Regions from separate parts of the Ensifer sp. ENS11 genome, predicted to be linked through region 2. Evidence: predicted binding sites of a transcription regulator. Region 2 holds the regulator's gene; each other region holds the start of a gene.
What was found. The regulator PhoB, encoded in region 2, activates phosphate uptake and scavenging genes when phosphate is short. The targets are predictions, from matches to a motif close to TGTCATNNANCTGTCAT.

Region 1 (3,277 bases), on a different contig from region 2:
AAGCCGTCCTTGTTCTCGTCGGTATAGTTCGGGAAGCCCGCCGAAGCGCCTGTTTTGACCTTGTCGCGGCCTTCCTTGCCCTCGACGGTGTCGTCGATGATGCCGAGCAGTGAGACGCCATGGGTATGGTCGCCGGTCACGACAACCAGCGTATCCGGGTTGTTCTTCGCGAACGCGCGGGCAACGCCGACCGCCTGGTCGAACTCGATGGTCTCGACGACGGCGCGCTCCATGTCGAGCGGATGGCTCATCTTGTCGATCGAGGCGCCCTCGACCATCAGGAAGAAGCCGTTTTCGTTCTTCGACAGCCTGTCGAGCGCGGTCTTGATCATGTCGACAAGGCCTGGCTGGCCGGGGAACTTTTCGACCGTGCCCTTCTTCAGGAACTCGCGATCAAGCGTCACGTCCATGTTGCCGGTGTGGAACAGACCGAGAAGCTTGCCGTCGGCGGGCGCATTGGCAAGTTCGCTCTTGTCGGTCGCAAGCGCATAACCGGCTTCCTGGAAAAGCTTGATGTAGTCCTGGTTGTCCTTGCGCTTGGAGCCGGGCGTCTCCTTGCCGAGGAAATAGGCCGAGCCTCCGCCAAGGATGACCTCCGGCTTGACGTCGTAGATCATGCCGACGATCTCGGCCTTGTCGCTGCGGTTGCGGGTGTGGGCGACGACGGCGGCCGGCGTGGCGTCCTCGATTTCCGAGGTCGTGACGAGACCGATCGACTTCTGCGTCTGGCGGCGCAGCGCTTCGGCAATGGTCTCGACCCGTGGATCGTCGAGGCTGTCGGGCGTGCGGTCGCCATAGACGCCCACGGCGTTGATCACGGTCTTGTGGCCGGTCATGTAGGCCGACATGGTGTTGGCGCTGTCGGTGTCGATCGAATTGGTCGCCGACGTGCCGATGAAGGCCATGCGCTCGAGGTCGTCCATGTTGAGGCGGCCATTGGCCTTACCCTCGGTCATGCCCTTCGACATGATGCGGGCGGCGGTGCGGTGCGCAACCGAAAGGCCATCGCCAAGCAGGAAGATGACGTTCTTGACCTTCGGCTGCTCCGCCGTGGCATAGACGTGCCAGGTCACGGTCTTCGTCTCTCCGCCAGCCGTCACTTCGACCTTGTAGCTGCCCGGTGCGCCAATTATAGCGTTGCGCAGGAGCAGGGCCGAACCGAGCTCCTTGTCTTCCTTGCCCTTTTCCATCGCGACATAGGCGGCTTCGGCACCGAGCGCTGCCTTGTAGTCCTGGCCGTTGACGGTCACCTTGATGTCTTCCGCCTTGACGGCGCTCTTGAGCTCGACCTTGAAATCGAACGGGGAACCGGCAAGAATTGTCGCGCGATCAATGGGATAGACGTCTGCGGCCTGAGCGGCGTGGGCCAGAACCGTCGTGGCAAAGAGGGTGGCAAGAAGCATACGCATGGCAATCGTCCCTTTGAGGTGTCGGATTGCGCGGTCGTAACGCCCGGCGATGACAGCGACATGACATTGCGATCACGTTTGCAGGCGCCAAGCATCGCACGCTTGACTCGCCGATAGAAACAATTATTACGAGCCTCGGAAAGGAAGGCATTCCATGCTTCGCCGCGAACACAACTTCGCTGACAGCAGCGTCCTGGCAGAAATCGCCGGGCAGGATATGCGTTTTCCAGCTTCCTTCAAAACAACGGCCAAAACGACGACGAAAACCGTCTGACGTCTCTGGCCCTCCGCTCTCTCCCCGGTTTGGCCGGGGACAGGAACCCTCGCGGCGGATCGCGCGGTTTCCCCCTCCACCCGACGAGGAGAGACAAAAAAGAGAGCTTAGATCATGGGTTTCAAGATTGCAGTCGCAGGCGCCACCGGCAATGTCGGCCGGGAGATGCTGAACATCCTTTCGGAACGCGGCTTTCCCGCCGATGAAGTGGTCGCCCTTGCTTCCGCCCGTTCCCAGGGCACGGAAGTTTCCTTCGGCGACAAGACGCTCAAGGTCAAGAACCTCGAAAACTACGATTTCTCCGATACCGATATCTGCCTGATGTCGGCCGGCGGCGCGGTTTCGCTGAAGTATTCGCCGAAGATCGGCCAGCAGGGTTGCGTCGTCATCGACAATTCCTCGGCCTGGCGTTACGACTCCGAAGTGCCGCTGATCGTGCCGGAAGTGAACCCGGACGCGATCACGCTCTTCACCAAGAAGAACATCATCGCCAATCCGAATTGCTCGACCGCCCAGCTCGTCGTCGCGCTGAAGCCGCTGCACGACCACGCCAAGATCAAGCGCGTCGTCGTCTCGACCTACCAGTCGGTTTCCGGCGCCGGCAAGGACGGCATGGACGAACTCTTCAACCAGACCCGTGCGGTCTTCGTTGCCGACCCGATCGAATCGAAGAAGTTCACCAAGCGCATCGCCTTCAACGTCATTCCGCACATCGACGTCTTCATGGAAGACGGCTACACCAAGGAAGAGTGGAAGGTTCTGGCCGAGACCAAGAAGATGCTCGACCCGAAGATCAAGGTGACCTGCACGGCCGTGCGCGTCCCGGTCTTCATCGGCCATTCGGAATCGGTCAACATCGAGTTCGAAAACGAGATCACCGCTGACGAGGCGCGCGATATCCTGCGCGAAGCACCGGGTTGCCTTGTTGTCGACAAGCACGAGAACGGCGGCTACGTAACGCCTTACGAGTGCGCCGGCGAAGACGCGACCTACATCTCGCGCATCCGCGAAGACGCAACCGTCGAAAACGGCCTCAACATCTGGGTCGTTTCCGATAACCTGCGCAAGGGTGCGGCACTCAACGCGATCCAGATCGCCGAGCTGCTCATCAACCGCGGTCTGATCCGCGCCAAGAAGCAGGCCGCCTGAACAAACAGACGGTAAAGCACGAATAAGAACCCCGCCTGGCCCGTTATCGGCCTGCGGGGTTTCCTGTTTCACGGATCCGTGCGCAAAATTGATCGGATTCACGTGAAACCGTTAGGAAATTTCCGCCAATGAGGGGCGGGTGACAGAGCCGGCAAAGGCTGGCATCTTCCTAACGGCAACCAGATTTGGGCAATGACGGGGTATTTCATGCACACGGCAAAGTGCGTAGCGATTGGGCTTGCGGCCCTGATTTCAACGGCGATCCTTCCGGCGACCGCGTCGGCGGCACAGTGCGGCAACGACGGCAGCGGTTTCGCGGCCTGGATGACGCAGTTCAAGCAGGAAGCCTCCGGCAACGGCATCAGCCCTGCGGCGCTCGACAAGGCGCTCTCCGGCGTTTCCTACAACAAGGCGACGATCCGCGCCGACCGCGGCCAGAAAAGCT
Region 2 (3,277 bases):
GCTCGATCAGGATCGCCGCCGTCTCGTCGGTGATCGCATCCTTGAGCGCCGTGATATCGCCGAAGGGAACCTGATAGAAACCCGGGGCCTTCGGGCCAAAGCCCTCGATGTACTTCTGCTGACCACCCGCCGCGATGGTCGCGATCGTGCGTCCGTGGAAGGCACCCTCGAAGGTGATGATGTGGAACTTCTCCGGATTGCCCTTGGCATAGTGGTAGCGACGCGCAGTCTTGATCGCGCATTCGAGCGCCTCGGCACCCGAGTTGGTGAAGAAGACACGATCGGCGAAGGTGACGGCCGTCAGCCGGCGTGCAAGGCTCTCCTGGCCGGGGACCTCATAAAGGTTGGACAGGTGCCAGACCTTCTCGGCCTGCGCCTTCAACGCCTCGACCAGATGCGGATGCGCATGGCCAAGCGAGTTGACGGCGACGCCGGCGGCGAAGTCGAGATAGCGCGAGCCGTCTTCGGCGATCAACCAGACGCCCTCTCCTCGCTCGAAACGCAACGGCGCACGCATGTAGGTGTCGTAAAGCGGCGTGGTTGCAGTCATGGCGAGCCTCTCCTTCATTGCTATCGGCATCGATCCGAGCCCCTGTTGAGCGCGGCAAAAAATTAAAAATGCCGCCTTGCGGCGGCGCAGGCACTATTCCTATTTCGCAGCGCAATGTCAACAAAACCAAGCTTTGCAGTGCGGTCGGACGGGTCTGATCCATGCGACGAAAAAATCACGCGACGGGGCTTGCAAAAATGCAACGCCCACCGAGCAAGTTGGGGAAAACCAAGAAATCGATTCGGCGCGATTCGCGGGACTCTTGCCACGGAGTCCGCCGGTCAGTAGGTTAATGTTCAATTACTAGACGCATGCGGCGGGCCTAGTCACCAAAAGTGTTATCGCGTTGCAGCTCCGGAGCCTGTCCGGAGCGTGGTGAGAGATTCTGTCATCGCCAACGCTGAGAACGGAGAGTGCAGAAATGAACTGGACTGACGAGCGGGTGGAAAAACTGAAGAAGCTTTGGTCCGAGGGCCTGAGCGCGAGCCAGATCGCGGCACAGCTCGGCGGCGTCAGCCGCAATGCGGTCATCGGCAAGGTTCACCGGCTGAGCCTGCCCGGCAGGGCCAAGGCTGGCGGAACCACCGCCGCGACCCGGCCGAAGCAGCGCCCGACTTCGGCGCCGCGCGCTCCGAACTACGCTTCGCGCGTCACGACACGGACGGTTACCCGTGCGGCCGGCGCGACCGTGCTCAAGGAAGAGGTCGAAGTCGATCTCGTCGCCGAACAGGATTTCCGCATCCAGACGGATGTGGTCGTGCCAATGTCGCGCCGCCTGGAGCTGACGCAGTTGACCGAGCGCACCTGCAAATGGCCGATCGGCGACCCGCTCAAGGAAGAATTCCACTTCTGCGGCAACGATTCCCCGGAAGCTTCGCCCTATTGCACATTCCATGCGCGGCTTGCCTATCAGCCGACCTCCGAGCGCCGTCGCGCTCGCTGAGACGACCGAAAACCACATGCAGAAAAGGGGCCGCACGGCCCCTTTTTTATTGGCTGCTGCATGTTTCCCTGGTTCGTATTCGCTTCAAGGAAACATGCCGCAATTCAAGATGCAACAGCGACCTTTGCGCGTCCATTAAGATGCGCGGCGCTGCAGTGGCCGGCTGGCTCAGCTTTCGAGCGAGTAGCCGGCACCGCGAACGGTGCGGATGACATCAGGCATGCTCGAGAAATTCAGTGCCTTGCGCAAGCGACCGACATGCACGTCGACGGTGCGCTCGTCGACATAGATATCGTGGCCCCAGACGCCATCAAGGAGTTGCGAGCGCGAGAACACCCGGCCCGGCGACGACATCAGGAATTCGAGCAGGCGGAATTCCGTCGGACCAAGGCGGACCTCGCGGGTGCGGCGATGCACGCGATGGGTCTCGCGATCGAGCTCGATGTCGCCGCAGCGAAGCAGCGTCGAGAGGACCTCGGGCTTGGCGCGCCGCAGCATCGCCTTGACACGGGCCATCAGCTCCGGGGTCGAGAACGGCTTGACGACATAATCGTCGGCGCCGGTGGCAAGGCCACGAACCCGCTCGCTCTCCTCGCCGCGCGCCGTCAGCATGATGATCGGCAGGCGCTCGGTTTCCGGACGTTGGCGCAGCCGGCGGCAAAGCTCGATGCCGGAAACGCCCGGCAGCATCCAGTCGAGGATCAGGAGATCCGGGAGGCGCTCCTGTAGGCGGATCTCCGCCTCGTCTCCGCGCAGGATCGTATCAACATCGAACCCTTCGGCTTCGAGGTTATAACGCAGCAGGACACTCAGCGCCTCTTCGTCTTCGACAACGGCGATTTTCGGCAACATCAGGCAACGTCTCCTTACCCAGAGCGTCTCGCGTTCGATCGAACGCAAAGAGATGCTCGAACATATAGAATCTGGAGCACTCCGCGCGTTTTCATAGGCACGCGCGAAAACGTATAGCTTCAGACGCAGTAGAGCAGGGCCGCAACCAGGGCTGCGACCGGAGCAGGTTCATAAGCAGGCACTCGAACGTATCCGGGTCTTAAAGCGCGTCGCGATCTCTAAGATGCGCTTGTTGTGCTTTAAGTTCTTGTTTTTGCACATGTCGTTATCGCAAAACCGCTGCGCACTTTTGCGCGACATGCGTTAGTCCTTCACGGCACCCAGCGTCGACGTATTGTCGTCCTTCGGACGCTCGCCTTCCGGCTGCGCGCCCGTCGCCATGTAGTAGATCGTCTCGGCGATATTGGTGGCGTGGTCGCCGATACGCTCGATGTTCTTGGCACAGAAGAGAAGATGCGTGCAGGGCGTGATGTTGCGCGGATCTTCCATCATGTAGGTGAGCAGCTCGCGGAACAGCGAGGTGTAGATCGCGTCGATCTCCTCGTCGCGCTCGCGGATGCTGTTGGCCTTCTCCGGCGAGCGGGAAGCGTAGACGTCGAGGACTTCCTTGAGCTGCACCAGCGCAAGCTCTGCCAGGTGTTCGAGACCGCGCGCCAGCTTGCGCGGGATGCCGGAGCCGGCAACCGCGATGACACGCTTGGCGTTGTTCTTGCCGAGGTCGCCGACGCGCTCCAGATCGGACGCGATGCGGATCGATCCCATGATCTCGCGCAGGTCGGCAGCAACGGGCTGGCGCTTGGCGATGGTGACGATTGCCTTTTCGCCGATCTGGCGTTCGGCTTCATCGAGGATGGTGTCGTCGGAGATCACCTTCTGCGCCAAGGCGAGGTCAGAATTGACAAGCGCACGAACGGATTCGCCCACCATCTGCT
Region 3 (3,277 bases), on a different contig from region 2:
CTTCGAACAGGGAACGACTTGGGAATCGCTGGCCTTGAAGGGCGACGAGATCGTCACGATCGACAATCTCGCCAACGTTCAGCCGCGCGAAAAGCGCGTCGCCAAGATCACCTATGGCGACGGCAGCGTGAAGGACGTTCCGCTCGTTTGCCGCATCGATACGCTCGATGAAGTCACCTACGTCAACAATGGCGGCATCCTGCAGACGGTTCTGCGCGACCTCGCCGCCTGATCGCTCTGGTTGCTTGAAACATTGAAAGGCCGGGATACCGCAAGGTGTCCCGGCCTTTTCACGTTTCCTATAGGTTGCCTGCCCATATCCTCACTCCAACGTGACTTCCCGTTGAAGCATCGGCGTCGTATGTAATGGACTTCCCCGTGAAGTAGGCCTGTCGGCCGCCAATGAAGTGACGCCATGACATTCGCAGACAGATATTTCCTTCGCCCCGTTGCAATGGCTTTCGGGCTTTTTGCTGCAGCGTCGGTTCCGGCTATGGCTGAGGATGGCAAGGTTATCAAAGGCGTCGTCGAACTCTTCACCAGCCAGGGCTGTTCCTCCTGCCCTCCAGCCGATGCCGCCTTGAAGAAGCTGGTCGATGACGGCGACGTGGTGGCGCTGTCCTATCACGTCGACTACTGGAACTATCTCGGTTGGAAAGACACGCTCGCCTCGACAGAGAACACAGACCGGCAATATGCCTATGCCCGCATGCTGGGTCGAAATGGCGTCTACACACCGCAGGCGATCCTCAACGGTCGCGACCACGTCAACGGCGCCAATCTGCAGGCGATCAAATCCCGGCTCGACGCCATGAAGACCGCCGGCAAGGGGCTTGCCGTTCCGGTTGACGCGAAGATCAACGGCGAGGAGATTTCGATCAAGGTCGGCGCGGGTGACGGCAAGGCAAATGTCGTCGTCGTCTATTTCGACCGGGCGAAGATCGTCAATGTCGAGAAAGGCGAAAACAGCGGCAAGAAGATCGCCTACTGGCACGCAGTGCGCGATATCCAGACCATTGGCATGTGGGATGGCAAGCCTGCGACCTTCACCCTGCCTGCAACCGTCCTGACGGAGCAGCGTGGCAAAAGCGGCTGCGCGGTGCTGTTGCAGTCGATGAAAGATGCTGAAACCCCGGGCGCGATCATCGGCGCGACTGCCGTGCTCGCCGGCCCGCAGGGCAAACTGTGAGCGGCTGCAGGACGCTTTAAGTCGGAATCGATTTAGGGAAAATAGGCGGCATGCCTGAACCATTACAGCGTCCTTTGCGCGTCATACTTGACGCGCGGCGCTGTAAGGGGTGGTTCGGCCCGGCAGCATCGAGGGGCTGGGGCTGAGGGTTCGAAGTTACCGGACCGAACCGGCCATGACTGCGTTCTTTGAAGGTCACGCAGCATGACGATCTGACCGGACATACGGTGGCAACGACTCTGTCCGTCAGCGCCCGCGAGTTTTGCGGTGAATTGGGGCGGCGATTTGACTGAAATGGGGCAGAGGCAAGAAATGCCATCTGCACCCAGCGGCTCCGGCCGGTTCCGGCTTGCTTTTCGGCTCGTGTCAGGCAAACTGTTATCGTTCTGTCACAACAGAAGGCCGGATTGCCGATGACCGATGAGCCGGATTTGCCGCGAGGCGAGGCGCGACATCAGCGCCAGACCACTTCTGAAGTGGTCGTCGATCTCTCGGAATACAAGAACGCCCGGAATGCTCCTCCCATCACCTTTCACCGCCGAGAACTCGACCAGATCCTGTGGGTCTACGGCCGCATGGTCGGCGAAGGCGAATGGCGCGACTACGCCATTGACCACCTGAAGGACCGCGCCGTCTTCTCCGTTTTCAAGCGCGCGGGCGAGATGCCTCTCTTCCGCATCGAAAAAAACCCGAAGCTGGCGGCCAAGCAAGGTGCCTTTAGCGTGCTCAACGTCCACGGCACGATTCTGAAGCGCGGGCACGAGCTCGGACAGGTCCTGAAGGTTTTCGACAAGGCGCTCAAGCTGGTCGAAACCTGAGACGCCACATCGGAACGATCGGAGAGTCAGGCCCACATGCCGGCTCTGGCTTCGCTGACATCTGCCCTCAGGCTTGATAAAGCGTATCCGGGTAGACGCCCTCGGGCGGATCGCTCGTCGCTCGATCGCCCAGCGCAAGCTGCATGATCGCGGTATCGAGCCACCGTCCATGCTTGAAGCCGGTCGCCTTCATCAGCCCATGATGTTCGAAACCCAATGATTGATGGACCGCGATCGATGCGGGATGGGCACCGCCGATGACCGCCACCATCTGGCGAAATCCAAGCGCCGTGCAGCGGCGAACAAGCTCGGCGAGCAGCATCCTTCCTGCCCCCTTCCCCCGTGCCGAAGGCGCCAGGTAGATCGAATCCTCGACCAGGAAGCGATAGGCCGTCCGCGTGCGGAAGGCCGAGGCATAGGCGTAGCCGATGATCATGCCCGCCGCGTCGATCGCGACGATGTAGGGATAACCATGGCCGACGATGGTGGAGAAGCGCGCTGCCATTTCCGCCTGCGACGGAGGCGCGACCTCATAGGTCGCCACGCCGTTCAGAACGGATTCGCGATAGATCTCGGCAATGGTGGGCAGATCGGAGACGGTGGCGTCGCGCAGGGTCAGGGACATGGAAGGATCTTGACGGTTGGATTTTTTCATTCAGTCACATGGATCGCACCCGTGGATCAAGCCCTTTTCCGGGCAACAAAAAAGGCGGCCGAAGCCGCCTTTTCCGTCAATCTCTTCAGGCTTAGTTGTTCCGGTTGCCCATGAACTGCAGCATGAACATGAACAGGTTGATGAAGTCGAGGTAGAGCGTCAGCGCGCCCATGATCGCCTTGCGGCCAGCAACGGTGCTGTCGTCGGCATCGTAGTACATTTCCTTGATCTTCTGCGTGTCGTAGGCGGTGAGGCCTGCGAAGATCAGCACGCCGATCACGGAGATTGCGAAGCCGAGTGCCGAAGAGCCGAGGAAGATGTTGACGATCGACGCGATGATGACGCCGAACAGACCCATGATCAGGAACGAGCCCATGCCGGACAGGTCCTTCTTCGTGGTGTAGCCGTAGAGCGACAGTGCACCAAACGAGGCGGCGGTCACGAAGAACGTCTGCACGATGCTCTGGCCGGTAAAGACCATGAAGATCGACGACAGCGAAACGCCCATCAGGGCCGCATAGACCCAGAACGTCATCTGCGCGGCAGAAACGCTCATGCTATTGATGCGGAAGCTCATGAAGAACACGAGACCCAGCGGAGCGAGCATGACGACCC

Region 1: a site for PhoB is predicted at 1,459-1,475, ahead of IB264_RS26995 (alkaline phosphatase). Genes of this name have one in related genera too.
Region 3: a site for PhoB is predicted at 1,566-1,582, ahead of IB264_RS17900 (DUF2794 domain-containing protein). Genes of this name have one in related genera too.

The regions. Positions count from the first base shown of each region.
Region 1 is NZ_JACVAN010000019.1:118,803-122,079, reverse strand. Features, by position in the region: gene IB264_RS26995 (alkaline phosphatase) at 1-1,409, opposite strand, end outside; gene IB264_RS26990 (aspartate-semialdehyde dehydrogenase) at 1,798-2,832, shown strand; gene IB264_RS26985 (lytic transglycosylase domain-containing protein) at 3,040-3,277, shown strand, end outside.
Region 2 is NZ_JACVAN010000001.1:445,309-448,585, reverse strand. Features, by position in the region: gene IB264_RS02220 (aspartate aminotransferase family protein) at 1-550, opposite strand, end outside; gene IB264_RS02215 (GcrA family cell cycle regulator) at 972-1,493, shown strand; gene phoB (phosphate regulon transcriptional regulator PhoB) at 1,662-2,345, opposite strand; gene phoU (phosphate signaling complex protein PhoU) at 2,649-3,277, opposite strand, start outside.
Region 3 is NZ_JACVAN010000008.1:232,751-236,027, forward strand. Features, by position in the region: gene acnA (aconitate hydratase AcnA) at 1-232, shown strand, start outside; gene IB264_RS17895 (thioredoxin family protein) at 416-1,189, shown strand; gene IB264_RS17900 (DUF2794 domain-containing protein) at 1,603-2,007, shown strand; gene IB264_RS17905 (GNAT family N-acetyltransferase) at 2,075-2,632, opposite strand; gene IB264_RS17910 (Bax inhibitor-1/YccA family protein) at 2,754-3,277, opposite strand, start outside.